3 regions of the Sporomusa aerivorans genome follow, and region 1 is predicted to be linked to each of the others. Evidence: riboswitches for the same ligand, from Rfam matches in the RefSeq annotation. Region 1 holds a riboswitch; each other region holds the start of a gene.
The links. Region 1 has a riboswitch for cobalamin ahead of SATMO3_RS05535 (type II secretion system protein GspD). Riboswitches for the same ligand answer to the same signal wherever they lie in the genome.
Positions count from the first base shown of each region.

Region 2: another riboswitch for cobalamin. It lies ahead of SATMO3_RS05215 (hypothetical protein); the one in region 1 lies ahead of SATMO3_RS05535 (type II secretion system protein GspD).
Region 3: another riboswitch for cobalamin. It lies ahead of SATMO3_RS09015 (TonB-dependent receptor plug domain-containing protein); the one in region 1 lies ahead of SATMO3_RS05535 (type II secretion system protein GspD).

Region 1 is NZ_CP156926.1:1,256,946-1,262,223, reverse strand. It holds gene SATMO3_RS05545 (hypothetical protein) at 1-469, opposite strand, end outside; gene SATMO3_RS05540 (hypothetical protein) at 503-898, opposite strand; gene SATMO3_RS05535 (type II secretion system protein GspD) at 925-1,959, opposite strand; cobalamin riboswitch at 2,167-2,349, opposite strand; gene SATMO3_RS05530 (hypothetical protein) at 2,556-3,077, opposite strand; gene SATMO3_RS05525 (TonB-dependent receptor plug domain-containing protein) at 3,221-5,146, opposite strand.
Region 2 is NZ_CP156926.1:1,158,233-1,170,600, reverse strand. It holds gene SATMO3_RS05245 (radical SAM protein) at 1-222, opposite strand, end outside; gene cobN (cobaltochelatase subunit CobN) at 228-3,944, opposite strand; gene SATMO3_RS05235 (ABC transporter substrate-binding protein) at 3,979-4,971, opposite strand; gene SATMO3_RS05230 (PQQ-binding-like beta-propeller repeat protein) at 5,285-6,712, opposite strand; gene SATMO3_RS05225 (energy-coupling factor transporter transmembrane protein EcfT) at 6,718-7,605, opposite strand; gene SATMO3_RS05220 (ABC transporter ATP-binding protein) at 7,553-9,262, opposite strand; gene SATMO3_RS05215 (hypothetical protein) at 9,265-10,911, opposite strand; cobalamin riboswitch at 11,305-11,487, opposite strand; gene SATMO3_RS05210 (sirohydrochlorin cobaltochelatase) at 11,504-12,368, opposite strand, start outside.
Region 3 is NZ_CP156926.1:1,975,810-1,988,177, forward strand. It holds gene SATMO3_RS08995 (MATE family efflux transporter) at 1-472, shown strand, start outside; gene SATMO3_RS09000 (CarD family transcriptional regulator) at 633-1,220, opposite strand; gene SATMO3_RS09005 (acyloxyacyl hydrolase) at 1,457-2,020, shown strand; gene SATMO3_RS09010 (pentapeptide repeat-containing protein) at 2,373-3,023, shown strand; cobalamin riboswitch at 3,140-3,323, shown strand; gene SATMO3_RS09015 (TonB-dependent receptor plug domain-containing protein) at 3,462-5,312, shown strand; gene SATMO3_RS09020 (hypothetical protein) at 5,476-5,862, opposite strand; gene SATMO3_RS09025 (hypothetical protein) at 6,228-6,374, opposite strand; gene SATMO3_RS09030 (Na+/H+ antiporter) at 6,610-8,637, shown strand; gene SATMO3_RS09035 (pirin family protein) at 8,741-9,586, shown strand; gene SATMO3_RS09040 (3D domain-containing protein) at 9,811-10,341, shown strand; gene SATMO3_RS09045 (DUF4180 domain-containing protein) at 10,757-11,092, shown strand; gene SATMO3_RS09050 (hypothetical protein) at 11,384-11,527, shown strand; gene SATMO3_RS09055 (L-lactate permease) at 11,690-12,368, opposite strand, start outside.

The sequences.
Region 1 (5,278 bases):
TCACTACCGGATGTCTGCCTTCCAGCCGGACCCGGGAACCGGACCATTTCTGCCACTGGTGATTGCTGTAGGTTACCAGCATGTCCAGCCGCCCGGCGCCGTCAGGCGTTTTGCTTACGGCGGCCAGCACGCCGGTCAGGTCATGCTCATGCCCGCCGCCGGCATGTCTGGGATAGTATTGATAATAGCCGATAAAATAATGGGTGTCACTTTCCACGACCGAGTAGTACATAGCCTGGTCCAACGGGTAGAACAGCAGGTTATACCAGTTGTTATTAAGCCGCCAGTCGCGGTCATAGTTGATCAAAGTAAATATATTCTGCGGTGCGGCCAGGCCGTCGCTGCCATCTGTCTGGCAGATGACCGGCGCCCACCGGGCGGCCATGTCGACCGGCTGGGCGGCCGCCGCCGGCAGCGGGTACAACAGGCATATATACAAGAGCACCAGACAGCTTATGCTTCTTTTCATTTGCTTCTCCTTTACAGTTGCAAAACGGAAACTTTACTTCCGGTTGTATAGCGTTACTTCGTCAATCGCATAAACCTCCAGATTCCAGGTCCCGCCCCTGGGCGGCGACTGGACAAGAACCCCCTGTCCCACAAAAGCAATCAGGTTGCCTGTGGCCAAAGCGGTTTCCAGCAGGCTTTGCAGCCTTGTTTCGGCCGTTCTGACCACTACGCTTTTGCCGGGAGTATCACGGAGTTCCACCACCGCATAGCAGCTATTGGAAAGAGCATAACAATTTATAAGACTGACATGACCAAATAACTGAACGTTTGGCGGCATTAGGACCACGCCGGAAACCGGCGGTACGGCAGTGGCAGCCTGGCCGGCCGCCAGCATGGGGGTGGTTAAAAGCAGCAACGCCAGTGAAACTGCCCGCAATAATTTGCTCATGATTTATATACCTCCTGAGTATATATTTACTCAATTATCTTGGGTGTCAGCATGATGACCAGCTCGGTCTCGGTGATCTGCTTGGAAGTGGAGTGAAACAGCCCCCCCACAAGCGGCAGCTGCCCCAGTATGGGTACTTTGAAGGTGTCCCGGGTTTCCTGTCGCTGAATCAGACCGCCCAGCACAATGGTCACACCGCTTTTAACCCTGAGGGTGGCATCGGCCTGCCGGGTCCGGATATTGGGATTGCCGTTCTTCGTGGTGTCGGTCTTGTTGCTTACTTCCGGCTGAATCCGGGTAGTAATGTATCCGTCTTTATTTACCGCCGGCGTTACCTCCAGCTTAATGCCGACATCCACGTAAACTACCGAGATGATGGGAATACTGCCGGTCGTAGGCTGGGAGCTCTCCACAGCCAGCTTGTCGCCGATCAGGATTTTCGCCGTTACGCCGTCCAGAGTCGCGACCCGCGGACTGGCCAGCAGCCGGCCTTTTTTATTTTCAATCAGGCGGTTGACAACCCCCTGGAGATTAACGCCGTATTTCCCCGTGCCAATCCGGTATGGCAGGTCGTCACTTACCGGCGCAGACGGCAGTTTAGTCGAGGCTCCCCAGTCGACACCGAGGTTGGTCGAATCATCGCGGTTAAGCTCAATAACCTGCACTTCGAACATGACCTGCTTGGGCGGTGTGTCGATCTTGGTCAGCAAATAGTGAATCTGGTCATACACATCCGGGCTACTCATGATCACCAGGGTATTTCGCAGCGGGTCGGTTTTAATCTGGTCTTCAGGCACCACTGCGCTAAGCAGGGGCTTAGCCTGATCGACCTTTAAATAGTCCAACTGTACAACCAGGGGATGTTGCCCATAGGAATCAGGCTGGCTGACTGGCTCAGCCGCCGGTAAAATTTCGCCATCAGCCACAGGCTGCGGATTTACCGGCCTGTCCCCCGGAGATTCAAGCCCTGCCGGGGAAGCCGAGGCAAACCCGGGCAACACAATGAGCAGCAAAGTTAGCAGTACAAAAGAAATGAGCTGACGCCAGCGGTAACAGGCCACGGATATTCACCGACTTTCAAGTATTGCATGTTGTTCATAAGCATATCACCTGCTCTGTATTCGCGCTCTTACCTCAATAGTTAAATAAAAAGAAGCCTCCCGCGACGCAAAACGACATGCGGGGAGGCTTCTTGACTTATTTCGGGCAAACAGCTGCCTGAATAAAATGCCAAAATACGCAAATCCCCTTCCCATCGCTCGCAGGTCAACGGTGATTGTTGTACAGGCAGTTCTCCTGGCTTAGGATCATAGCTCCTCCAAACCTTCCCAAGACGATATGTCTCAGTGGCATTTCTTGGATTCACTCCCCATTACAGTGGCGGGACCGCACCGGCCTTGAACCGGTTTCTCTATTATGTCCTTGTGGACACCTGCACCATTGGTTTATTTAGTTTTTCGTTATTTCCTTGTTTAATTTTTGTTTAGTAACTAAATCTTACCACAAGTGGTTAATTTTGTCGAAAGTTTTTCTTCTGCCAAATTCGACATATTTCTTCTAGCGGTAATCAAACGCTTCAAAACAAAGAAGCGCGCCACTGTGCGTTTTTTCAAAAACGCCTTGCGACACGCCCCACATAGTACCGGACCGGTATTGTTTAATTATTTCTTAGATAATTTTTGGCGATATCATACATGGAATCAGCTAAGGTCTTTACAGGTACAGGCGCAAATTTTTCCGCAGGCTGACGCTCTTCCAGCAGTCTTCCTTGCTCACTGAATACCTTTGCCCCGATAACTGCATACATTTTTTGCCTGATCTGAAAGGCCATCTCTATTTCAATGTAAGCAACCTTATCGTCTGCAGTTAGTTTTTCTTTGTACTTTTCATTTAAATTGTCGCTAACTTTCGGATCGGTAAAAGTGGTTTTAGTCAAAACCCGTACTACATTTTTATCTGCTTCGTCAGAACGCAGCGATTTCGGGTCAAACTCATATATGGCAATATCATTGGCAAACACCGGATACCAGCGTGCTTTTTCTATTTCCTGTTCGGTCGGTTTGGGCCGGACACTGATCTCCCAGTCCAATGGCGCAGCTGCGGACGGCTCCGCGGCCTGTACGGCAATGCCTGTAAGCAGCCAGCAACACAAAGCAAACAGCAGTATTCTTTTCTTCATGTTTTGCTCCTTTCACTTTTCTTAGGTTTTATATCATCCAACCATATCCTGGCAAAACCTGGGCCAATAACCGCCAACACCGGGTTGGAGGTTATTGCATGGATCAGACAACCTCATGCCGCCGATTGCCCTGGACAGTGTTTCTAAAAAGAATAATTAATGCCGAACTGATAATTGCGGGCTTCCATAGGATATGCGCCCAGGTAGGAATCTCCATATAACTCATAAGCCCGGTTAGTCAGGTTTTTGCCTTTGAAATAAGCACGGGTATTCTTGTCGACGGAATAATTGACTGAAAGATCCATAATCCAATAGCGGCTGGAACTAAACTTTTGAGTGCTGCGTCCGCTTGCGCCCGTCCCGTCAAGGTCAACGCTCCACTTGTCCTGTGTATATCTGATGCCCAGCCGGTAACCGTTTGGCTGTGAATTATCCGTGTCAAGCGTATAAGCGGAATCGGTCTTTTCCTTCGTTTCCACTTTTAGATAGGAATAACCCGTTTTGACAGCCCAGGCCGGAGAAAGATTACGCCGTAGTTCTACATCAAATCCTTGTTTTTTTGCCTCATTGATATTGGAAGGCGTCCACACGCCAGTGGCATTATCCCAGTCAATCGCATCCTTTAACCTGCTTTGGAAATAACTAGCTTTCAGGCTGGTTTTGGCATCCAGTTTTTTATTGATGCCTAACGTTGTCGTATATCCGGTTTCTGGTTTTAAATCCGGATTGCCGACCATATAGCCGCCATATTGTGAAGGCCAATACAAATCATCTGTAGTAGGGGCGTTAAACACCTTGCCCCAGGAAAGATACATGTCTGTATTCTTGTCCATCTGGTAATTCAAGGAAGCCCGCGGCGTCGTTTTTGAGCCGAACATGTTGTAGTGGTCATAGCGCACTCCTGGCGTAAAGACCCATTTATCGTCGATCTGCAGCTGGTCTTCCAGATAAAACGCCTTATTGGTGATTTTCTTATTGTCGTAGAAGCCGGGATATTGCACTTTTACGTCCCGCCATTCGACGCCGCCGGTTAGCAGATTTCGTTCATTCAGCCGCCAGCCATCTTGCCAGGAAATACCCAACTCCTTATTATTATACATGCCGTCGCTCGACCCGGAAGCTTGAAAATTATATTTGTAATAATTCTGATATATCCGCAGGTCAGCTGGTACCTCAGCATTTCTCTTCATATGATAGGTTAAATCCCAGGTATTGGTCAGCGTATCCAGATAGGCGGTTTCATTGTGATTATAATATCCGGGAACTCCGCCAGGCTGTCCCTTATGGTCGTCGGCATGCCCGGCGCTGAAAGTCAGCGACGTGTCGTCCGTCAACTGTTTATCAAGCCGTAACGTCAGGTGCTTCTGGTCATAGGCGCTATTGGGCATATCTTTTACCGTTCCGGTCTTAAAATCCTTATAAGAATAGTAATCCTGCTCTCGTTTTCCGCCTGATAAAAACCAGCTCCAATCGTTGTCGCTGCCCTCTGTCGTGAAATCATAAGTGCGCATCCCCCAGGAGCCTGTTCCCATTTTAACGGAGGACTGCGTTTTCTCACCCTTACGGGTGATGATATTAATTACACCACCTACTGCATCCGAGCCATATAAAGCCGATGCCGCTCCTTTCACAATTTCAATGCGCTCAATATTGCCAAGGGCCGGAAAACTGTTTAAATCGTAAGTGGAACGGGTGCTTGACCCGGCCAGCTTACCTAAATTTGCTCTGCGGCCGTCCACCAGAATCGCAACCCGTTCGTCACCATTCAGCCAGATATACTCCTCGCCTCCGGGAAACCCCTGCTGCGACACAACAACTCCGTCTGCATGCTTTAAAACATCGGTCAGGCTGGTATAATTTCCCCGTTCTATTTCCTCTCGGGTAATCACGGTTACATTGGCCGCAGCTTCAGATACTTTCGTCGGGACCCGGTTGGCGGTTACCACCAACTGGTCCAAAGAAAACTCTTCCTGTTCCTGGGCAAAGACAGGCGGTGTTATCAGCATTGTAGAGGCCACTACAGCCCCCAGCCAACACAAACTGCGTTTCTTTCTTTTACTTTGTTTCACTCAAGCCACGCTCCTTATTTCTATATAATCTTCCTCAGAACAACCAAATTTGAGTCTTTCTTATAGAACCTGTTAGTTCAAAAATTGTATCCTCTGCACAGAAAAACCCCTCTCCATAAGGACCGGAGAGGG
Region 2 (12,368 bases), 95 kb from region 1:
TTCCTTGACATAGCGAATGACTTCCGCAATGACATCAATGTTAAGCAGGGGTTCACCGCCGCTAAACTGCAGCACAAAAGCCTGTCCGTCAGCCGCCGCCATGTCAACGGCGGCAATGGCTGTGTCTTTGGTCATGGTTTCAGCCGGATGTTCATGGGCATAACAATATTTGCAGGCAAAGTTGCACTGCCCGGTCAATCCGAGTATTAGCATTTTAATCATGTCGTTTACCTGTCACCCCGTTCTTCCAATTCACCGTCAATAGCCAGATACATTTGCCGGAGTTCCTGAACAACCGTAGCATCAGCCTGCCACAAACCGCGCTGCTCAGCCTCCAGTAGTTTTTCAGCAATCCGCTGCAAGGCCCAGGGATTTACAGCGCTCATCCATTCGCGCATATTTCTGTCAAGCGCGTATTTATCGGCCAGTCCCTGGTACATCCAGTCCTCCATGACAGCACTGGTAGCGTCCCACTCATAGCAATGGGCCACAACGGCGGCCAGATCGGCAGCCCCTTTATAGCCATGCTGCTTCATGCCTTCAATATATTTCGGGTTCATGGTCTCTCCCCGGAACAAACGCTTAAATTCCTCAGCCAGACTCCTGAGCCTGACCTGGCGGCGGTTGGAACTGTCGCCGCAGTATGAGCGCGGCGCCACGCCTTTCAGACTGCGGACAGCAGCGATCATGCCGCCGTGGAAGGAATTAAAATCATCGGAATTAAGCATGTGCACTTCCCGGTTATCTTCGTTTTTCACGGTAACATCAAGAGCTGCCAGCCGGCGGCTGAATAATTCCGGCACAAATGCGCCACTCGCCCCGGCGCCATATGCATGGGCTCCCCAGCGAACATACACTCTTGCCAAATCATCGACGGTTTCCCAGTTCTTTTCTTCCAGGAGGTGGCTGACACCGGCGCCATAAGTGCCGGGAGGGCAGCCAAATACCCTATAGCAGGCCTGTTCCCAGGCAGCAGCAGGTTCTATTCCCTGCTCTTTCATCAGTTCAGTATCGTTCAGGACATGCTTGCGTACATAGTTAACCTCAGGGCCTTCTTCCAGCCTGGCGACAAGACTGACCGCCCTGTCCATCCATTTTACGGCCATGGGCATGCTGTCGCGAAATAAACCGCCAATGCGGGCCGTTACATCAATTCGCGGCCGCTTAAGCTCGGCAGGCGGAATAACCTCCAGGCCAACGACCCTTTGACTGCCGCGCTGCCATACCGGCCGGACACCCAGTAAATAGAAGAATTCAGCAATGCATTGTCCGTGACTGCGCATATTGGCGCCGCTCCAGAATATCATGCCGATATTTTCCGGGTAGCGTCCCTCATCGGCAATATAGCGTTCAATCAAACTATCGCCCAGCGTCTTGCCCACTTCCCAGGCAGCCGCTGTCGGCAAAGTGCGCGGATCAACGCCGTAAAAATTGCGGCCAGTCGGCAGGATATCGGCCATCCCGCTGGTCGGCGCTCCGGCCGGGCCGGGTTCAACATACCGGCCTTCCAGGGCGGACAGCAGATTGGCGATTTCCTGCTCTGTTTTCATGACGTTCGGGTAAAGTGACTGGCAAATATAGCCTGCTACTTGTCTTAACTCTGCTCTAAGCTCCTGATTGAAGGCTGCCAATTCGGTCCTGTCTGTAATCGCTTCCGCCTGCTCAGGTAAAAAGTCATGGTTATACAGCCATTCAATAATTTCCCGGCATTGCTGCCGGATTTCATCAAGCAGTGCGCCGCAGGTTTTACTGCCGTCCGGCAGGAGCTTGCCGCTTTGCGTCAGCAGTTCATCGTAATCATAACCATGGCTGGCAGCTACCGTTTCAGTGAGCGAGGGTATTTCTCCGTTCGCCTGCTGGGTCAGAGCCAGCAAATATTCAATTAATACTTCCCCCTGTGGCGGGCAGCCGAGCGTATGCAATCCGACCCGGATTTGCATGTTTTTGATGTCGGTTATGTAATTGTGCAGGCGCTGTACGTAATCGGCAAACAGCTCGCCTTCGGCCTGCCCCATGTCGTCCTTCAAATTGGTTTCCATTACTTTTTGTTGGATCAGTTCGGCCACAACCTGGACATTCCCGGGTTGATTCTGCAGGAAATGGCAGTATTCATCAAGCAACTTTTCCAGTTCCGCCAACTCATCATAGGTGCCGGCCTGGCTGACCGGCGGCGGCAAATGGCCGATCAGACAGGCGGCGCCCCGCCGCTTGGCCTGTATTCCCTCACCGACAATGGTAAGCAAAAACGGGTAGACATTAGGCAGGTCACCAAGCGCCAGATCCGGATAGCAGGCTGCTGACAGGCCGGCGCCTTTACCCGGCAGCCACTCTAAAGTGCCATGCGTGCCGACATGGACAACGGCGTCCGCCTGCCAGATATCTCTAAGCCAGTGATAATAGGCCAGATAATGGTGGGTGGGAGCACAGTCCGGTGAATGATATATTTTCGCGGCGTCTTCGCCAAAACCGCGCGGCGGCTGAACGGTAAGAAATATATTGCCGTTTAGCAGACCAGGAACCAACAGTTCATTTTCATACCGGAAAACCTCACCCGGCGGTTGCCCCCAGTCTCTGATAAGCTCCTCCTGAATCCACGGCATAATAGCATCAAACCAAAAACGGTAATGATCAGCCGAAAGCTTGCCCGGAGCCTGCTTAAGAACACACTCGGACAAAAAGCGTCGGTCGTTGGTGGCAGCCGCCAGCAGGGAATCCATGAATGCCCGGCTGTCAGGCGGAATATCCGCCACCTTATAGCCCCGCTCTGCCATCCGCTCCAGCAGCAGACGGATGCTGGCCGGTGAATCCAGGCCCTGCGCGTTGCCGATATGGGCATTGGTGGGCGGATAATTATGAAAGATAATGGCAATTTTTTTCTCACTGTTGGCCCTGCGCCGCAGTTTCGCCCATTTAGCCGCTTTCGCGGCAACCCGTTGAATCCGCCCGGGCAGCGTCCGGTATTTTACCGTTCCGTCAGGACTAACCTCTTTGCCGGCAACCGGTACGGCATGAATAACGCCGTCAAACTCAGGCAGGGCAATGTTGCAGGTAATTTCCATGGGCGAAAGGCCTTCCGGACTGCAGCGCCAATCCTCGCGTGATCTGAGCATCACATAAGCCTGCAGCACAGGCACGCCCAGGTTTTGCAGGAAGCGGCCATCCACCGGTTTTCCTACGGTCAGCGAAAACTTGAAGGTGTTAATTAAGACGTCAATAACCGGCAAACCCTGCTGGAAGAAGAAGGCGCTTACGGTATCATCCACCCCGGCAGCGTTCAGTTCGTTATTACGCGCCCAATGACTAAACGCCGCAATAACATTAAGGCCCTGGGCCTCAATTGCCTCAATTAACTCTGTTTGATAGGTCAAATCGGACCAAATCCATTCATCCCGCGGAAAAATAAGGCCGACAGTTGCCTGGTCCGGTTTACAAAACAGCCGCCGGTATTCGGCCACATCGGTAAAAACCTTACCGGCCCGGGGATGAAAGATGCCGTTCCATAATAATTGCTGCGGCTCTTCATACTGGCACGTCTGCCGGCAATACCTGCTATTTAGCCATAGCCAAAAATTACGGTAGTTTCTGATGCCGCTGTATGCCAGATATCTGCGCATCTTATTTCGCTCTTCGGGCGTTACGCCGCCAAACGTATCTTCCGGCTGGATTTCCGTAGCCAGCATAACATGAGCAAGCTTATTCTTCCGCAAAAATTCCGTGGCCTCTCTAAGAAACAGCGTATCGCGCCCCATGCCCATCCAGGAAAACAACACCAGCCGGCTGTCGGCAAATTGCTTTTGCCACTCCCTATTCCAGACAAGGTTGTCCTGCAAATAAATAATGCCGCCTGCTTCCTTTAAATGACCTTCGGCGCTTAATTGCCGCCTGGCATTTTCCAGCATGACGCACTGACGGTCAATGTTGGACAAAAACAGGATGTTCCCCATGGTCTGTCTCTCCTCCCATGCTTACACTGCCAACTTATTTGTCTTTGAAATATTCCGGATACGCGGCACGGGCTACATCCCGCACAGCCTCGACAATATACTGCGAGTTACAGGATAAATGGCTGTCGGGAACAGCAACCAGCCGTCTGTTTTGAATGGCTTTTACCGGCTGCAGCGCCGGATCATTTTGCATATCCTCGCCAAATTTCTTCAGATCGTTCTTACCGCTGTAATCCCATAACGGCAAGAAAATAACATCGGGATTAATTCTGACTATTTGCTCCTTGGACATAACCTCGTTCATAGTCAGCCCAATCATAGCCGCTCCGTCCTCAACCCCGGCATAACGGCAAATATCTTCAAAAGTGCTGCCTTTACCGCCATTGTCCCCCATCAGGTTAGACCGTATCGCCACTTGCCGCTTTTCCGCCGGTATCTGCTTTACAATCTCACCAATTCCCGCCAGTTCTTTATCCATGTTCTCAATGACCCGGCCGCCGGCCGCTTCTTCCCCGACCACGCGGGCTATGGCTGCAATCGATTGTTTGACCTCAACCAGATTTGCGGGCGCTTTATATACATACACAGCAACGCCTGCCTCCCGGAGGGTCTGGATTAAGGTCACCGGCTGCCAGTCCGGAATAATCACCAGATCCGGCTGGAGGGCAATAACGACTTCGGCGTTGGCCTTAATCCGGCCAGGTACCGCTTTGGCCTGGTCGGCAATATTGGAAATACCGCTGTCATCAACTAAATAGCTAAAAGCGGCAATACGCTCCGGCGCTACCAGGGCCATGAGAATTTCATCGGTGCTAATAGACAGCGAGGCAATCTTCTGTGGCTTATGCTGAAGTTTCAGCACTGTCCCGGTATCGTCCACAATTTCGTAAGCACCGGCAGTCCCTGCCGGCTGGGGTGCATTACTGCCGGCGCCGCTGCAGCCGGCGGCTAAAGTCAGTGACAGTCCAAGAAAAGTTACCAGCAGGAGCCGCAGCAACAATACCTTTGCCTGTGCTCTTAATTCCATAGCTTCATCTCCGTAACTTTAATTTCGCAGGCGGCGCATCGGCCGGTCTATATAGTATCCAATAAAGCAGACTTAGCTTCAGGTGGTTTTTAGCCCTATCTGAAGGTCAGTCGCTCTTATCCGGGATTTAGCTGCTCGCCTGTGCCTGTAGGGGTATAACTCCCACTTGGAGAAGTGGGAGTTAAGAGGCGGGTTAGCCGTCGGATAAAGATTACTGGCGGCCAGTGAGTAAAAGCGTAGTTTTAGCACAAGCGTCGAAGCGTTGCTCACTGCCCGCCTGGGGAAAAATCTTTATAGGATTTCATAGCAGCGGCTACTGCCGGTTTTGCTTAGCCAGAAGAATGAGTTTATACTCGCCGATAATCTGCCCGTCGTCCAGTTGGATTGGGGCTTCGATCCCGGCGGCATACCGTCCGTCAGCGCTGATAGCCGCAGCAACACACGGGCCGGTGGTAGCGGCATAATCCACCAGACGGGCTTCCGGTATGGCAACAATATACAACCCATGTACGGACGGGTCCTTGGAGCGGACATTCCGGCCGCCGGCCAAAGCAGCCTGATGTTTACCGGTAGAAATTTGCTCAATCATCCCGCCGATTTTATAGTTATTTACCAGATTGCCCTGCAAATCAAACACAAACAAACTGTTGGAATTGGGGTTTTCCACCGGGGTTGGCAGCTGCCAGTTGGCGCGGTTATATGTATTGCCTGTCGTAAATATAGCATATTCACCTACAATCTGACTGAAATTGCCGGTGGAGTTAATATAGACACCGGCAATCTTCTGCGGCTGGGTAATGCTGCGCCGCCACAACTCCTCTCCCTGCTCACCGTCGAACAGAAAACACCGCCCGTCACTGGCAATACCGGCCACATACCCGCCATTGCCGCTAATTTCAAGGCCTGTACGCATGGTAACATTCGGGTACGGCTGGATGGCATCCAGATAACGGCTCCACAGCACGGTCTGGAGCGTCCCGTCCAGGCAATACACATTCTGGTCATAGGTATATTTAGCCATATCAAAATTTGCTGTGGAAAAAACCACTCTCCCGCCGTCATCATCCACGCCAAGCCAGCTTACCCAGCAGTCCAGATTTTGATCACTGGGGAATGCGCCTGCTTTCCTGCCGTCGTGCGTATACTTGTAAATCCGCCCGACATACTGGTTACGCCCGTCAGGATGTTTTATATACCGCTGCGCCACAGCGTAAATCATACCGGCGGAATCTGTCCGGATAGCTACCATTCCGGGAAATGTTTTTTCCCTGATATCTACGCCCAGTTCATTAACACTGGCTTGCCGCCACAATTCCTTGCCGTCCGTTACGTCTAGACTGAATAAACACCCCTGTTGGCTGGTATCGCCAACAAGTACTGCCCGGCCATCCGGGGTAAATTCAAGGGCGGAGAGCTTGCCTAAGCCGACCGTATTGCGCCAGATAAGGCTGCCCCGGGTATCATACAGCAGCACCTCGCCAGCTTCTGAACCGGCAGCCAAGAATCTGCCGTCAGGGGAAAACCGGATAAAACCTTTATTAAAGCCCATACGCTGGTAGTTAAATACCTCAGTTTGACCCAGCCCGGCTTCCAGCACCTTAACATAAGCGCCTGTTTGCGTGCCGTTTTGCTGACGGGAAAAACTCACCTGGCTGCTCTGTATGCCAAAAATTTGCACGGCCAAAAGACCCAGAGTACTTATAAACAATATGGCAAGTCCTGTTGTAAAAAACTTTTGCATTATCTTTACAGCCACTCTTTCATAACATCATACAATGCCCGCCAGGACGACACATATAACAGGCCGTTATACTGCAGCGCATCAATCAATTTCAATACAATGACGCCAAGGACGATAAGCAGCAGGCTGTAACAGAACAACCGCTCCGGACCAGGCCAGGGAGCCAGGGGCACTGCTGGCACTTCCCGGCCAAAACCGCGGCTTTCCACCGATGCGGCCAAGGTAGCGGCCCGCCGCTGCGTTCGCGCCAAAATAGGAAACAAGGTCTGAAAAGCAGTTTGAATCAAACGCCGGGGTGAAAGCGCCCGCAGCGGATTGAAGCCTCTGAGACGCTGGGCGGTCAGTACAATGACTGTCTCCTGAAAAATCACCGGCAGGAATCTAAGTCCGGTTATCAGCATGAAGCCCAGTTCATACGGCAAATGCCAGGACAGCAGACTGCGCAGCATGTGCCGCGGATCGCTTGTCCAGTTAAGCAAGAGTCCCAAAGTCAGCATAGTACCGGAACGCAGCGCCTGAACAGCGCCATACTCCAGACCCTCCCGGTAAATGTACACCCCGCCGGTCAGCGCGCCAATAACAGGGGTTGCCGGTGGCAGCAGGCAGGCGATAACGGTCCGCGGCTCCCGGGCGTAAAACAGCGCCTGGCTTGTCATCGAGCCCCAGATACCCAAGAGTACAAACACCATCAGTACCCGCCACCTGGCCGGCGAGGAGCGGGCGACTCCGTGCAGGCAAAGCGACAGACAAAACAGGAGAAACAGGAGACGGGGACTGTCCACCAACAAAACCATGGCTGCCAGCAAAAGCAGAATCACTATTTTGGAGCGGGTATCCAGTCTATGAAGCAAAGTCTTCCCGGGAGTAGCTTCCCACACCTGCCGATCGTACATACGCCACCACCTCCTCTACAGTCAGCGCCGCACCGCCGTATAAAGCCCGGGCTGTAAGCAGCGCCGCCGGCGGTTTCAGGCCGGCCGATGCCAACATAGTCTGATCCTGAAAGACCATCGCCGGCACGTCGTCGGCTATAATCCGCCCCTGACGCATAACAATCACACGGTCGGCAAACCGGGCTGCCACCTCGGTGTCATGGGTGCAAAAAACAATGCTGCCGCCTTGCCGGGTGTATTCCCTAAGGAGCAGGACGATATCCTCAATGTGCCCGATATCCTGACCGGTTGTCGGCTCGTCCAGCAGCAAAACCTGCGGCTGAGAAGTCAAGACAGCGGCAATGGCTACCCTGAGACGCTGTCCGCGGCTCAGTGCCAGCGGGAAATCAGCCTCCAGGCCTGCCAGACCAAGTTTACCGGCAAAGAATTGACAAATTTCCGGCCAGTTCCCGTCATCCGCTTGCTGCTGACGCAGACTAAAACTGATCTCCTCCCGTACCGTACTGTTAAAAAGCATAAAATCGGGATTTTGCAATACCATGCCGACCGACGGTGAGATAGCGGCAAGCTTTTGCCCCAGGACCCGGATTTCGCCCGTGACCGGCCTGAGCAACCCGCCGATCAGGTGCAATAAGGTCGATTTGCCGGCGCCGTTATTACCCATAAGCGCAACAAACTGTCCTCTTGCAATAGTTAGCGCAAGATTATTCAGCACCAGATCCCTGGAATTGTCATAGGCAAAGGATAATTGCCGGACCGTTACCGCCGGCTCATCTGTCGGCCTGAGCGGCGGGCCTGCCGCCGTTGCCGGCTCATATATGGGAACGGTATAACATTGCCGGATAGCCGCTACCACATGACTGACTTCGGCCGATTGCACCGCAACCCCTAATTTGTGGCAAATTGTCACTGGCTGCGGCAGCCTGAGGCCAAGTTCCGCAAACAGGTCCTGGCAGGCGTACGCTTCCGCACAACTGCCCTGCCAGTGGAGCTGTCCGTCCTCCATAACAGCCACCCGGTGGCACAGAGGCAACACCTCGTGGAGGCGATGCTCGACTAAAATTATGGTAATTCCCTGTTCGCTGTTAAGCTGCTTAAGCACCGCCAATAGTTCCAAAGCTCCTTGCGGATCCAGCTGGCTGATAGGTTCGTCCAGCGCCAGCACCTGCGGTTTGGCCGCCAGTACGGCCGCCACAGCCAGTCGCTGCTTCTGCCCGCCTGATAAAGCGTGAACACTCGCCTCCGCCTTATCGGCCAGACCAACCAGTTTTAGCGCTTCCTTAACCAGTGGCTCAGCCCCGGCTGCTGTCATCCCCATGTTTTCAAGTACAAAAGCAACTTCATCATATACCGTGGTTGAAAAAATTTGATCCTCCGGATTCTGAAAAACCAGCCCAACCGTGCGGCTCATCGCGGACACGGCTATATTCTGAGTAGAGCAGCCACCCACAAAAACTTCACCGGTAAGCCTGCCCCCGCTTTCCTGGGGAATCAGCCCGTTGAGCATCTTCAGCAAAGTACTTTTTCCACAGCCTGTCGCCCCTGTCAGCAGCAGAAATTCGCCTGCCTTAATCTTGAGACTGACATTTTTCACACTGGGTGTATCGCGATGCCGGTAGGTAAACGAGACATCACGTAGTTCTACAATATAATCCATCTTCAGTCTCCCCCCACTTTGGCCAGCCGGCTGCCGAGGAAGCTACCGCAGACTGCGCCGACGGCAGTATAGATAAAACCATTGAGAGCCAATACCAAAGCAATGTACCAGGCGGCATAATACATCCGGTATAAAACCGCCATAGCCTGCAGCGCTGCATAGGTTGCAATAGTGTCGGCCACACCGCAGCTAGCTGCCAACAGTGCAATCTTACTCCAAGACAGATTGTGTTCCTGGCGGTTCTGCAGCCAGCCGTACAGTCCGCTGCTGTAAATCAAAAATTCCAGCCAAAAGGCTTGCAAGCCGTATGACAACAAACTAATGGGAGAAATCTGCCCGAAAGCCAACATCCCCAAAAGCATGCGAACAACCGTCATCAGCGCCACCACACCCGGACGGGGAATTAAGATTACCAGCGCCACCACCATCATATACAGAAATACACCGCTGAATAAACCGGTGATGATAAAGCCGAACGGCCCCAACAGAATATGGAAGAAGTCATTTAGCAAGGTAGAAGGCACATTGACAACCGCAAATGCCGCCGCGCCAAACAAAGCGATGGTTACCAGCCAGCGCGTTTTCAGCACAGTGAGTACCTGCCGGCAACGGCGCAGCGCCATCACCGCCCCCAGCGCAACCGTCATTACCGCCAGGCTGACTACCAGCAGCGCCCTGCTGTCTTTTTTGACAATTGTAAGCTTTTCTTCCCAGATTAAAGGCGGCGCCACCCCGTCACTTACCTCGGTCCTAAGAATATACTCCCCATCCGTTAAATCGCGCTCGTCGGCGTACACCGGAATCTGCAGCCGTTGACTGACATCCCCGTCTAGGGCCGTAAAGGCTTCCAGAAAGTTCTTTTGCCGGTCCATTGCTCCGCCATTGACATCCTCGCTGGTCGCACCAGGGGTAAACAGACCTTGGACCGGTAAACGGCTGGCGGCGTCCAGCAGGCTGACACTTACCACAACCAGTTTCTGCACACCGGACGGGTTGGCAATATCCACTCCCAGATGAGTCACCGGGTGGATGGCCTCGATTTCCTGATTTGACGCACCTTTGCCTGTCAGTACATTCTTGTAGTAGTCCCACTGGCGGTCCCTGAGTACTAAGACATTGCGGCCCATGCGTTCATCTGTTTTTCCGTTTCTGTCCAAAGGCAGCACAAGTCCGGTTATGGCAACCGGTTTAAGAGCCTCACCCTGACCGGCATTCACAGCTACCGGCACTTGCTTTGTTTCACCGCCAACGCTGGCAGTGGCTGTATACACACCTGCCGGCAGTCCGTCTGCGACCTCCAAAGGCAGTAGGTCATACCATTGATCATAACCGCCTGCCAGTGTAGCTTGCCTGGTCAGCCGGTAATTCCCGCCCTGTCTGTGTATTTCCCATTCCCCCAGGGAACCGGCGGGACTAAAGCCTGGCGGCAGGTCAATTGTTATTAATGCCTTTTTCCCGCTGGGAGTACGATTTTCAATACTGAACAATGCTGCCGTTTGTGTACCGGGAGTGACAGAATCCCTGACTTTTCCGAAGTAATACGGAATTTGGCAGGAAAAAGCCACACCATCACGGGCCTGACCGGCAACCGTTATGAAGAACACAAGCAACACTGTCATTAACCCGGTCAGTGCTTTGCTGATGGTCAAACTTCTTTTCTCCTTTGCAGTAAATATTACTAGTTCTCAGTTCACAGCAAATAAGGGTATTATCGAAACGCTGTCGCGGCCGTTAATGTCATTACGAACAAATACACTTATAAAGTAAACTTAGCTTCAGGTGGGGTTTTAGCCCCATCTGAAGGTTAGTTACCCTTATCCCGGGACTTATCCGCTCTTACTCCCGCTTACAGAAGGGGGAGTCTTAGAGCGGGTTAGTCACAGGATAAACTCTAATACATTAAGAAAAAAACATCTCCTTATTTAAAAGGAGATGTTTTTTAGTCCCACTATGCATCACCAGATACAACGTTACACTCGCCGCATATGGTTATACTTATAACGAAATAAGCTTAATCCCCTCCCCATACCTCGTGGGTTAAAAACGGTGACTGTAAATTAGGCAGTTCTCCTGACTCTGGTTCATAGCGCATCCAAACCTTCCCAGGACTTCTCATCCCAGTGGCATCTCATGGACTGGCTCCCCATTACAGTGGCGGGACCGCGCCGGCTTTTAACCGGACTTCCCTATTAAGCCCGTAGGGCACCTAACTCTTGGTTATTCAGTTGTCAGGTATTAGAATTAATGTTTCTTGGCTACAGGGCTATTCAGGTCGGCAATGGCATCTTTAACATGCTCAACATAGATATCCTGAATGGCGGCATTTTCACCTAAACCATGGATATAGGTATCCACTTTGAAACCGGCGGCAATAAGCTGGCTCTTGAAGGAGTCTTTTTCATCACCGGCCATATCATTGTTGGCATGATCGCCGGCCACCAGCATAAACGGCATCAGGGTAACTTTTTTGACTTTATCGGCTTTAAGCTTTTCAATGGCGCCTTCGAAAGTCGGATAGCCCTCTACCGTGAATACATACGCATTCTTATAACCGGCATCATTCAGTTTAGCCTGCAGCACACCATAGGCAGCGGTTGCCGGATGCGGACCGCCGTGTCCCATCAGCATAACGGCTTCATTCTTTTTCAATGCCGGGAATTGGGTAGCTACCGCTTTAACGGCCGCCAGATAATCATCGTTTTGTCCTTCTTGTCCCATATAGTAAAGTACCGGCCGGCCAATGGCAATTTTTTCAAAATCCTTGGCTGCCTGTGCATGTTTCACCACACCGGCAATCAGTTCATACTCTTCGCCGGGAGTTATTTGCATAGGCTGGACAATTACTTCGGTATAGCCTTCGGCTTTCAGACGGTCAAGCGCCTGTTTTTCCGTGTCAACTTTTATACCGTCCCGTTCAGCCAGCCTTTTGATGATGATACGGGAGCTGAACGCACGGCGAACTTCATAATCCGGGAACTCTGCCCTGATTTTATTTTCCGTTGCCTCAATCGTTGTTTTCATAGTTTCAGGAAAAGTAGTGCCAAAACTTACAACCAGGATGGCCTTTTTACCGGCGTTGGCCGGTGCAGCGGCCGCCGGCGAGGGC
Region 3 (12,368 bases), 720 kb from region 1:
CATTATTAGTTATAATTATGGCAGTGGCAAAATGGAGCGGGTGAAAAAAGTATTGCAGCTTGCTGGTTTCTCAGCCTTCGTTATCGGTGTAGGACTTTTCATAGCTATTTCTGCCTTTGCCAGAGAAATAATCGTGATATTTTTAGATGTGCATAATGATACTGTTCTTGACTTTGCTGAATACGGCGCCAAACTATATGCTTCAGCCTTTATAGTAAATGGATTGAATATCGTTGCATCAGGTTATTTTACTGCTATTTGCAAACCACAAAGCGCGGTCTTGATTGCATTGAGCAAAGGCATAGTTTGGATAGGGGCGGGTATTGTCATATTACCGGAATTATTCGGTATAAGAGGCATATGGCTAACTGTACCTGTTGCTGAGATGCTAACATTACTATTATCTGCAGCATTGCTGTATAACCATTATAAGTACCAAAGTCGGCGGGTTCCCCCCCAATTTGAACAGTGAAATTATGAGGCGTGAAGTTGGCGCAAACTGCATATGAATTACGATAAAAACAGGGAACCATAATTCAGGGTAGAATTATGGTTCCCTGTTTGCTAATACCAACCAGTTCCTTAGCGGTATCGGAAAACAGTGTCCCTGTCCCCCTGTTTCCACAGGGGGATTATTCCGGCATGCGATCGAGAATATAGGGAACAACCTCGTCAGGTGAAATGTTCAATGCTGTCGCAAATTCTTCATTTAATTGCTTTTCAGCACTGTTCATAATACCTTCCTCTGTCTTGGTTAATTTTTTATTGACGGCGGATTTCGCTTTTTTATCTAAATATAGCGTCTTAATAATTTTTATCCATTCTTCGGTCTTGCCTGTTTTAAGCGCGGCCCGAAATTGCTCGCTGCGCTGTTTCTCATTGTCTACTAAAACGGGTTCTATCTCGGGCATCATGGCTATCAATGCTAAAATCTCATCTTTTGAAATGATTGGTCTCATCGCAGCATTGGAATTATTCACGGGAGTCTTAATGGTCACATTAGTGTTGTAAACAGGCTGTAACACATAGTATTCAGTTTCAGTTTCATTACTGCTGCTAAACTTATCTTTTATAATATCTGTAATCCGGCATACTCCCGTTGCGCCGTATACAACATGATCATTTATTTTGAACGTAATTAGACCCCCTTTGCGTTGAATATATTCAACATAGTGTGGCTTGTTTTCATAAGAAATATTTATCCGATGACTAAGCTTCAGATGGGGTTAAAACTCCACTTGAAGCTTAGTCTGCTTTATTGCGTGGGCAGTCCCGGATAGTCGCTGTGTAGGTCCTGAGTTTATCATTCGTAAAAAAAAATTTTGTACTTAACAGGTAAATCATTACATATATGGAATATTAATAATGTTTGCGTACAACAGGGATTTTTGGAGGTTTTACATAATGTAGCCATATAGTCAATAATATAAAGCAATCATACGAGGAGTGTCGTAATATGCGTAGATTAATTTATTTAGTAGTAGTCATTAACTTTTTGCTGATTTTCACGCCGGGACAGTATTGTTATGCAGCTGATTCCAAGCTTGAGCTGGATTGGGACTACCTGACTACAAGCAACAATGACCGCGATCTGGATACGGTATCGCTGCATATACTAGAGAAAATTTCTGAGAAAAAAAATAAGTCCATATACCGGGGGATTACAATCACTCGACCGATTGGAAACGTAACTCTTGAAAACCAGACACACTCTCAAGAAAGCTCCGCAGTCGGTATCGGACCAATATACATGATTCGCACTGAAAAACATTATTCTGGCAAGCTATTGGCAGCATTAGATATAAGCGGCGGAGTTATTTTATACGATAAACCATTTCCGGCAGGAGGAAGATATTATAATTTTATGTGGCGGGTCGGGCCTAAACTTATTTATAAATTCAATGACAGCTCTTCAGTAAATGTAGGATATACGCTAATGCATGTTTCTAACGGTTTTAGAACTCATAATCCCGGGTATGATACCCGCGGCGTTTCAGTGGGGTTTGTATCAAATTTTTAACCCGGTAGAAGTTGTGAGTCCCTGTGTTTCATTTCCCCAAGCCTGCGTTCTTAGAAATAGACCGGCAATCATCCATAATGATGATTGCCGGTTTGCGCTTTGGTAAATGACCATCAGTAATATGCGATTTATTCTTAGAAATTCCTGCACACAACCTTTACAGCGGAATTCTACTATATATAAGGGCATTGATCAATTTGCTGACTACGTGCAAAATCCTGCATCACAGTAATTCAACAGGATCTTTGTATTTAAACGGTAAATATAAGGTTAATAGGCCCTTAGTGTTACAGGACAGCGATAGGCTAACAGGAAGAATAACAGAACGATTTTATTAGCTTGAGGTAATATCATGGTCAAAAAATTTGCTAAATCCAAATTAGTAACGCCAAATCTGCCTCCCGAATTACCCTTGACGTATAAGAACGGGTTTCACGACGAAGACTGCCTGGAACTCAGCCTTATACAAGACTGTACATTAGAGGTTCAGACTGCTGAAAACGTTGCTATTAACCAGGTTTTATTTAAAAATGTTGTTTTTAATTCCGTTCATTGGCCCTCCGTCAACCTAACCGACACTATCTTTGAACAATGTGATCTCTCCAATGTGGATTTCAGTCAATGTTTTATGGACCGTGTCCGGTTAACCAACTGCAAGCTGGTTGGTATTGACCTGACCGAGGCATCTTTGAGAAATGTTGCTATTGATAACTGCAATGCCGCTTATTCCGTGCTGCGTTACACCAATTGTAAGAAAGTCAGCCTTCAAAACTCTTCTTTTACTGAGTCTGACTTTTACTCCGCCACATTAACTGACGTAAGCTTCTCACATTGCAATCTTGATAAAGTCCAATTTTCAGGCGTTAAACTTGCAGGAATCGATCTTAGCACCTGTCAGTTTTATCAGCTGGGCCTAACCACAGATAACCTTCGCGGTTGTATAATCGCTCCCGCACAGGCAATTGCTCTTGTTAATATATTTGGGGTGGTTATAAAGGAGTAGGAGATAGAACACACTTTCTATTAACTAAAGTAAAATTTTACTGCTAGAGGTGAGCCGGAGAACGGTATCGCTGATTGACTTTTGCCAATAAGTTTGCTATACTAGCAAAAAAAAATTGCATATTGGACGAAACAGGTGCCCGCAAGGGCTTAATAGGGAAGAACGGTGCAATACCGGCGCGGTCCCGCCACTGTAATGGGGAGCGAACCCAAAATATGCCACTGAGACGAAGCGTCTTGGGAAGGCTTGGGCGAGCGAAGAACCAGAGCCAGGAGAACTGCCTGCTTTGTGAATGCCTTTTACACCTACGAGTGATAGGGAGGGGTTTATTTGGTTTGTGCTTATAATGAGTAACGCCATTCTTTCTGATTGCCTGGGAAGAATGGCGTTTTTTGCTGCGGAATTATCTTAATGCGAGGAATGAAAAAGGGGATGCCAATGAGTACAAAGAGTAAAAAAAATAAAAAGAATATATTAGGAAAAATGATCTATTCAGTAATTATGCTGGGGATAAGCTGTTCTTCCATACCGGTATTTGCTGCGGAGGAAAGTGAATTTTCCCTTGAACAAGTAATTGTAACTGCACAGCGTTATGAGAAACGCGATGTAGATGTAGCGGCTTCTACCGAAATTTTAACTGAGAAGGACTTGCAAAATACTGGCGCCAGTAATTTATACGACGCGTTGAAGTTTTCGACCGGCATCGAAATGCAGCAATATGGTACGGCAGGTTCGTCCCTAGGCAACATGTACAGCAAAATTGTTATCAGAGGAGCCGCCGGCGGCACGCTGGTACTGCTGAACGGAGTGCCGCTTAATGTTCGCGCCACCTATGACTTAACCGATATTCCTGTTGAAAACGTCGAACGGGTAGAGATTGTCAGAGGCGGCGGCTCGGTTCTGTACGGCAGTGAGGCAACCGGCGGTGTCATCAACATCATTACCAAGAAAAAGCGCGATAATTATTTTAAGACCGGCTGGGGCAATTATGGACAGCAAGAGCATACCCTTGGTTTACAAGCCGGTAATTTGGGTATCGGCTATCAATATTCGGAATGGGGTACTCGTAAGAAGGTCGCTACTGATGGAACGAAGTGGGTCGGCCCCGAGAATAATAATCTAAGCCTAACTTATTCATTTAGTGATAAGTTAGACTTAGCGGTTAATCATATTGAATCAGAATATCGCTATATTACAAGCAAAGCGGATACAAAACAGAATGTTGACAGAAATAATATGCAGTTAACTTATCGGGATGATCATTTCCAAACAACGGCTTATTATGTAGACCGGACACGTGAAAAAGACGCATTAACTTTCTCGGGCAATAAACGTGCGGTTGATGAGGAAAAGAACAGAAACTACGGGCTTGATCTGCAAAAAGACTGGGGGTTAGACAGTGGTAAAGTCTTATTTGGCGGTTCCTTTAAGCGGGAGGAATATACCCCGTATAAGGAGTCAAAACAGACTAGAAACAACTTTTCCGCTTATACCCAGTATGAAAAGCAGGTCAGTGATCTGAATACGCTGATCTTAAGCGCGCGCGAGTCCTGGACAACCGGAGCGCCCGGTGATTATAACAACACCAACTTCAGCGGCCAGATGCAGTTTGTTCATAAGCTGGCTGAAGACGAGAATCTGTATGCCAGTGTGGGGCAATCTTATAAAATGCCGGATTTGCATCAGATGTACAAAACGGAGCCCGGCGCCGACTTGAAGCCGCAGACAGGCACACACTACGAACTGGGTTGGAAGAAAGATGCTGGCGACCATAAGTGGCGTGTTGCGTTGTTCCATTATGGTATTGACGACAATATCACGGCTACATATACGGGCACGCCCGGAGAATTTACCTATAAAAACGAAAATTTAAAAAATACCGGTGTCGAGCTGGAATGCACAATTAAAGCAGCAGGCAGTCCCTTTGGTTACAACTATGCCGTCAGCTACGGCAATCCCAAAACCGAATCCATCAATAAAGGCGTTTCATCCGGATGGCAGCGAGATTACTCACGCTGGCAGCTTAAAGGCGGCGTAACGTATCAGCAGGACAAGCTGAGCGCTGCCCTAAATGCTTCTTATATGGCAGAGCGGGTACTGAGCGGCATTGATACCAAACCGTATTTAGTTACAAATTTAAACGTAAATTATGCGATGACAAAGAACCAGAGTCTTTTCCTAACGGTGAACAACTTGCTTGACAGGGATGATATCTCCTACCGGTCGACTTCTAACGCTTACTATTTCACACCGGCCAACTACATGATGGGGTACAAAATGACATTTTAACAGGTGGCTTGTATTTGTCGACAGCTGTTCCTTTATTGCCTTTAAGCGGGTTGGATTAGCAAGTGCGGGCCTCCCTTGCTGTGTTAATCTGTGAGATACTGATGAAAGCGTTCAAAAAACTGCGGGCAGGCGCGGCAGGGATGCCCGGCGGAATAAGCCGGTATCAATCGGTTTTTAAAGCCGGGCATAATCCACTGTAATAATAGAGATCATCTTTCTGCGTAAATATCAGCCGGTAATATTGACAATAAGACAACTCCTTATCATAGTGGATGCACATTTCGCAGTCCTGAATCAGAACTCCCTGCTCCCTGGCCAGCCGCGCAATACGAAACTGGCCGCCTAGCAAAAAATTCAACCGGCTTATATTAAAAAGATCCGTATGCTTTGCAAGAACAGGATACTTTTGCTCAAGCAATAACTCAATATCACTTAAAACCAAATCGAGGACGGCATCAGGGTCCCAAAATGCCTGGGCATCAGTACCCTCGGCTAATTGATTTGTTGCCGCGATTTCCTCGTCCAATTCTTTTTTTGCCGAATTCCTCATCGTTCAATTCCTTATCATTTTTCTTTACAGACTATTTGTCTGCTGCCTTTTAATATACCAATAGACTGTTGAAAGTGCAATCCTGCGGCCTGCGCTTTATTTTACACCGGAAATATGGGATACCAATAAAGAACTGTCCGGCTTTATTAGTTAAAGACTGTCTGTGCATTGCAGGATAGTCGTTCTGGTTATTTAACCTTAACCAGACAAGCGAGGTTTGGAAGAAAAGGTGGATAGGGGTGCCGGGAGGCACTCTTATAACCTCAAGCTTAAGCAAAGAAATAACAGCGATATCCACAGGCTTACGTGTGATATCGCTGTTATTTTTGAAATAAAAAACCTGGGGTGCAGGGCGGGGAATAAGATCAATCCTCCTGGCTCTCTCCCTCTTCTCTTTTACGAGCTAGTCGGAGGATCTCGTTAACATTCCTATCTATTTCGCCGATTTGATTTTCCAATCTTTCCAGTCGTTTTTTAAATGCGCTAATGACATCACGAGTTTCTTCAGACACATTTGACACCTCCTGTTTTTACATAATATGTTTTATAATGTAGTAGAGTGACAAAAAAGTCGCCCACCGGGACGCGCCGGCAGGCGGCTATTGCTGTTTAGCCGACGACTAACCTTCAGATGGGGTTAAAACCCCACCCTGAAGGTTAGTCTGCTTTATTCTTTAGCATATGGCGGAAGATTATAGGTATATTGGATATATTATATTTCATTAAGAGATGAAAAGGAGAATCAATGTGGATTTGTTGATGATAATCTTACTATTACTTTTCAGCTTATTGCTTTCGAATATTGTGAGCCACTACATTCCGTCTATACCAGCAGCACTCATTCAAATAGCTATTGGTATAATCCTTGCATTGGTATTTGCGGGTAATCCATTTGAACTTGAAACGGAGTGGTTTTTGTTATTGTTTGTTGCTCCGTTATTATATAATGATGGCAGGCATTACCCGCGTGAAGAATTATGGAAAATGCGGGTACCTATTCTTAGCAATGCAATCATTCTTGTTATTCTTACAACAATCATGGGAGGCTGTTTTGTTCATTGGCTGATACCTGACATTCCGCTCGCTGCAGCATTCGCTTTGACAGCTATTTTATCGCCAACAGACCCTGTAGCGGTAAATGGGATTGCCAGACGCATTCGAATTCCGGAAAAGGTACTCTCACTTGTTAAAGGTGAATCTTTAATAAATGACGCTTCTGGTCTGGTTGCCTTTAATTATGCAGTAGCGGCGGTTATAACAAGTTATTTCTCGATACATGCAGCGATACTTGATTTCTCCTATAAATTTCTAGTTGGTGCGATTTCTGGTTTTATTAATGGTTTTCTTATTACCTGGCTACGATTTACTCTACGAAAGCAAGGAATTGTTGATGTAACTTTTCATTCACTGTTGCAGATTTTGACGCCATTCGTCATTTATATTATCACCGAGGAGTTTTTACATGCTTCAGGAATTATTGGAGTAGTTGTTGCCGGGATTGTTCATGCCTTGGTAAGAGAACGGACGGAAACCCTAATAGCTGAAGAGCAGGTATTGACAGAACATATATGGTCTATTGTATTATTTATCCTAAATGGAGTGGTATTTTTATTATTGGGGTTGAACATTCCTTCGTCAATGACTGAAGCAGTAGCTGATCCGAGTATAAATAATTGGATGCTTGTTGGGTATGTCTGTATAATTGGACTGGTTATTTTGGGTATTCGTTTAGGCTGGTCGTATATCTTCTTTTACCATTACCATTTCGATAAAGCAGGAAATGGGGCTAAATCAGACTTCAAAACCTATTTGATGATTAGTTTAACAGGTGTTCGCGGTGCTGTTACAATGGCCGGAGTCCTTTCAATACCATACTTTCTGGCAAGTGGAACTACATTCCCGCAACGTTCACTTATTCTTTTTATAGCAGCTGGCGTAATTCTTTTTACATTAGTTGCGGCGACAATATTTTTGCCTATTTTAAGTACTGGAAAGTCAGCAAAGGATGAAGCGGTAAATAAAACGGATACTAGTGCAGCCAAACGGAAAATTATTCTGGAAGCTATTAATAGGATTCATGCGGAAATGAATGATGAGAATAAATCTGTAGTCTATGAATTAATGGACGAATATAAAACCATGATTAAGCGCATTCAACGTGAAGCGGATTTAGACGATACCGATGATTGTCAGCATGAAATAAAAGCAATACGGTTACTAGCGTTAAAAAAAGAAAGAGAATATATCAACGGCATGATGGAGCGGCATGAGATTAGTGAAGCTGTTTTCGATATAGTTGAGAAATTTCTTGACCGCCGGGAAGAAGCTCTCTCTACTAGCGCGTCTTCTGGACTATTATATCTGATTGGGAGAATAACAAGAAATTGGAATCGGTACAAGGGATATTCGGGGAGAGATGATAGAAAATCTGAATCTGCTAAATTACGTTTAAGTAAGAATATCCACTTAAAGGCTTTGCAGTCTGCATATCATTTTCTGGAGGAATATGAAAAAAAGCATGAACGAGCCAATCTTGTTCATGTTGTTATAATGGATTATAAAAGAATGATTGACCGGTTAAAAACACCGGCTGAAAGACATAACGGCAAGGCAGAGGAACAAAAAGAAGAAATGCATATAAAAGTAATGGACATAGAGCGGTCAGAGATTCGCAGGATGTTTGAGTCCGGAGAAATAACCAGGGAGCAAGCCAAGGAATTGAGAAGATTTGTCAACAATATCGAAAGTGTTACTTTGTACGAATATATGGAATAATGAAGGTATTGTCTTACTATTGCTTGAAACAATTTATAAACGTATGTGGACTTCGCAGAGTTAAAATCCGAATGTGTATTTAATAAGTGGAAGGATGATAATTATGGCTACAAGAAGAACAATTCGTAAGATTGTAACCGGTTCAACTCAAATGGATGGAGCAGGAGTAAAGCTTGTGAGGGTTATTGGGCGCGCTGATGTTCAGGAGTTTGATCCGTTTTTAATGCTGGATGCTTTTGACTCCCTCAATCCCGACGACTATATCAAGGGTTTCCCGTGGCACCCGCACCGGGGAATTGAAACCGTGACATATTTGATTTCTGGCAATATTGAGCATAGTGACAGCTTAGGGAATAAGGGGAGCATTCATGCTGGCTGCTGCCAGTGGATGACAGCTGGCAGCGGTATCTTGCACCAGGAAATGCCGCAAGCCTCAGAGCGGATGTTAGGGGTTCAGCTCTGGCTGAATCTTCCCCGTATAAATAAGATGACACAGCCGCAATATCGCGACATTGCGGCGACTATGATACCGAAAGTACGGGAAAATGGCGCTACTGTTGGTGTTATAGCCGGTAGCTACGGAAAAACGTTAGGAGCGACATCGGGTGATTATGTAAAAGCTTTGTTCTTGGATGTCATGGTAGAACCAGGATGCGAGTGGCAAATCCCAACAGATAAAAATGCCACGTTGTTTATTTACATGGTCGAAGGAGCCGCATGGTTTGATGCTGACAAGCAAACTATGATTGAAAGCCACAAGGCGGTACTCTTTGAAGCTGGAGAGCAGCTTGCTGTTTGGGCAACAAAACAGGGTGCCCGGTTTTTATTGTTTTCCGGTCAACCGCTCAGGGAGCCTATAGCCTGGGGCGGCCCGATTGTTATGAACACACGAGAGGAATTGCAGCAGGCCTTTCAGGAAATTGACGACGGGGTTTTCATAAAAAAATAACGATTCATTTATTGTAAATAGACATTGGCCGAATTTATTGGCTAATGTCTTTTTATATTAATTAAATGCCCCTAACATCGCCCTTTAAGGAAGGGGAGCATTGAGAGAATTAAGTAGTTTGCTGGACCATGATGAAGGTAAGAAAATTTATCCATTGATATTACCTCCATTTTACCGCTATAATATAAGCTAAGCCTCAATATATCCTTTGAAGGAGTGATAGGATGAGACTACAATTGACTATTGGCACGATTATAATTACCTTACTGCTTAGCGTGGGCATCAATTACAAGACAGCCATAGATCAAAAGCAAGCAGGCGAAGCTAGAGTAGCACAAATAGCGACCGAGGCCCAAGTCAATCAGCAAGAGGTTGATGAGATGCGAAAAGATATAGCAATTCTAAGGCGTGAACTGGCGGCCCAGCGTGAAGTTTACCCAACTAGCCGTGGCGGGCAGCGGGTGGCTCGCTACATAGACGGCGCCCAGGTGACTTGGTATAACGACAAAGGCAAAACAGCATCAGGCACAACTGCTACCTCAGGCAGGACTGTAGCCGTTGACCCGGAAGTGGTTCCGCTAGGGTCGGAAGTCGAGATTGTTATGCCTGACGGCAGAGTATTCAGGCGCATAGCGGAAGATACCGGAGGGGCGGTCAAAGGGAAGGTGTTTGACGTTCATATCGACGCTTCAGACGAAGAACTATATGAGCTGGGGCGTACCCATGGGGTGAGAGTATTTGTTCTTGGTAGGTAGCGATGGATTTAAGAGTACATACCGAAATAACGTTAACGGCGCCATATATACCGAGTGTGGCCTTAGAATGAAGTCTGGGATTGGTGATGAGACAACGTTTTAATAAGACTATGACTATTTCGAATCACTTTTACTTTGCCGGTATACTCGCCTATATGAAAGGCTTCCTTTCGTAATATCTCGATCTAACATACTTTGTTTTGGACCAGCATGCTTATGCTGGTTTTTTATTTATCTTGCTATTGGTTTACTGTGCAATCCCCGTTGAAATCAGGACAGCTAACAAAGAATTTTTATCGGGTTATATAGTGCATGTAAAACCCGGTGCAAGCAAATCCTAAAGGATAGCTATGAAAACTAGATGAAGTTTGTGTCTGTCAAGCGTGTTAATTGTTAAGGATAAGGAGACATCAAAATGAATTATAGAGTAATAGAAAAGGATAGCAAAAAATATATTGAATGTACTTCAGCTGAAGCACCGCTGACTGCTTGTTTTGAAAATAATACTCATTTATTGATGCTGCACGCTGAAGCGCTTTCGGATGACTTTTTCAAACTTAAAACAGGCCTCGCAGGGCAGGTGTTGCAAAAATTTATTAACTATCAGGTAAAAGTAGCCGTGATTCTCACAAGTGAACTAAAAATCAGCGAAAAATTCAAAGAGTTCCTTAATGAATCAAACAAAGGAAATGATTTTAGGGTTTATGGTAACATTGATGAAGCTGAGTCTTGGCTCTTAACCGTAAAATAAAAGTAATATAATGACAACTAAGCTTGCTTTTAAATTATTTATATTGAAAGATTTGCCCAAGGGCCGGTTTTCAGAGGAGAATTGAAGTTTAAATAAATTAGACGGAACCGCACCCCGGATTTTTTCTAAAAATTAATTATTTTACCAACAAAACTATTGACCTTTATTGCTGTGAGGTGTATATTTTAATTACTAAATAATAGCAAATATTAATTAGTAAATACGGTATGATTCTGTAGATTGTGAATAGGCTGCTTTTAAAACTATTAAAAAATAAAAGGGGTGAGTTCCGTGTATAAAGAAGATGATAAAAGCAAGCTTGAAAAAGTTCTTGTTTGTGAAGAATCGCGCTGTGACAGTGAAGACACCAGTTGCTCAGAACACTGTGAGTTAGTTGAGCAGACAGAGGCTGAGAAGAGTAGTTCCGGAAGTTAGAACGTTTAAATATATAATGCCGCATCAATCCCGGCAGAGTGCCACGAACGAAAGAGCCAATTTTGCGTAAGCGCTAGTAACCCCCGGCTGGTCCGGGGGTTACTAGCGTTTGTTGGTTTATATAATATTACACTAAAATTCTATGACAAGACTGAGAATAAACTAAAATATTATATACGAGAAAATCCATGCGTAGATACCAACCATTAGACTTATTCCGAGGCAATACGGTATAGTACGGCTCATAACTTCGCTTTCCCGGCCGTTCATTCCTACCGTAGTAGAACCGAGCATAACAGTTGTCGGCGCAATCGAACAACCTACTGCCGCTCCGACTGACTGGACGGCAGCTATGATTACTGAACTTATACCCAACACTTTGGCCGTTTCAGCTTGTAATGCGCCGAACATTACATTGGCATTGGTATTGCTACCTGTGAGAAATGCGCCAAGCACACCGATATAAGGGGATAATACCGGGAACAGTTTACCGGTTGCGCCAGCCATACCATTAGCAAGTAGGCTGGTGATTCCAGCGTCGTTCATGCTGATTGCCATCATAACCATGGTAATGATGCCAACGCTTGTGGTAATGCATTGCTTTATTGTTTTGGCGGCTGCTTCCCCCAGGATCTCTGATCGCCAGTATCCGGCACGCTTAAATACGAGAATGCCTCCCAAAGCGGCAATCATCATCAGCGGTCCGGGATGGTTCAAAAGGTTAATACGTGCATACATATGTTCAGGCTTCACCATATAACCGAATACCGTTTGCTCGGCTGGATAATCAAGTCCCCAGCTCAATGGGGAAAAGAGATGGGCTGCACCTTTAATTTGTGCA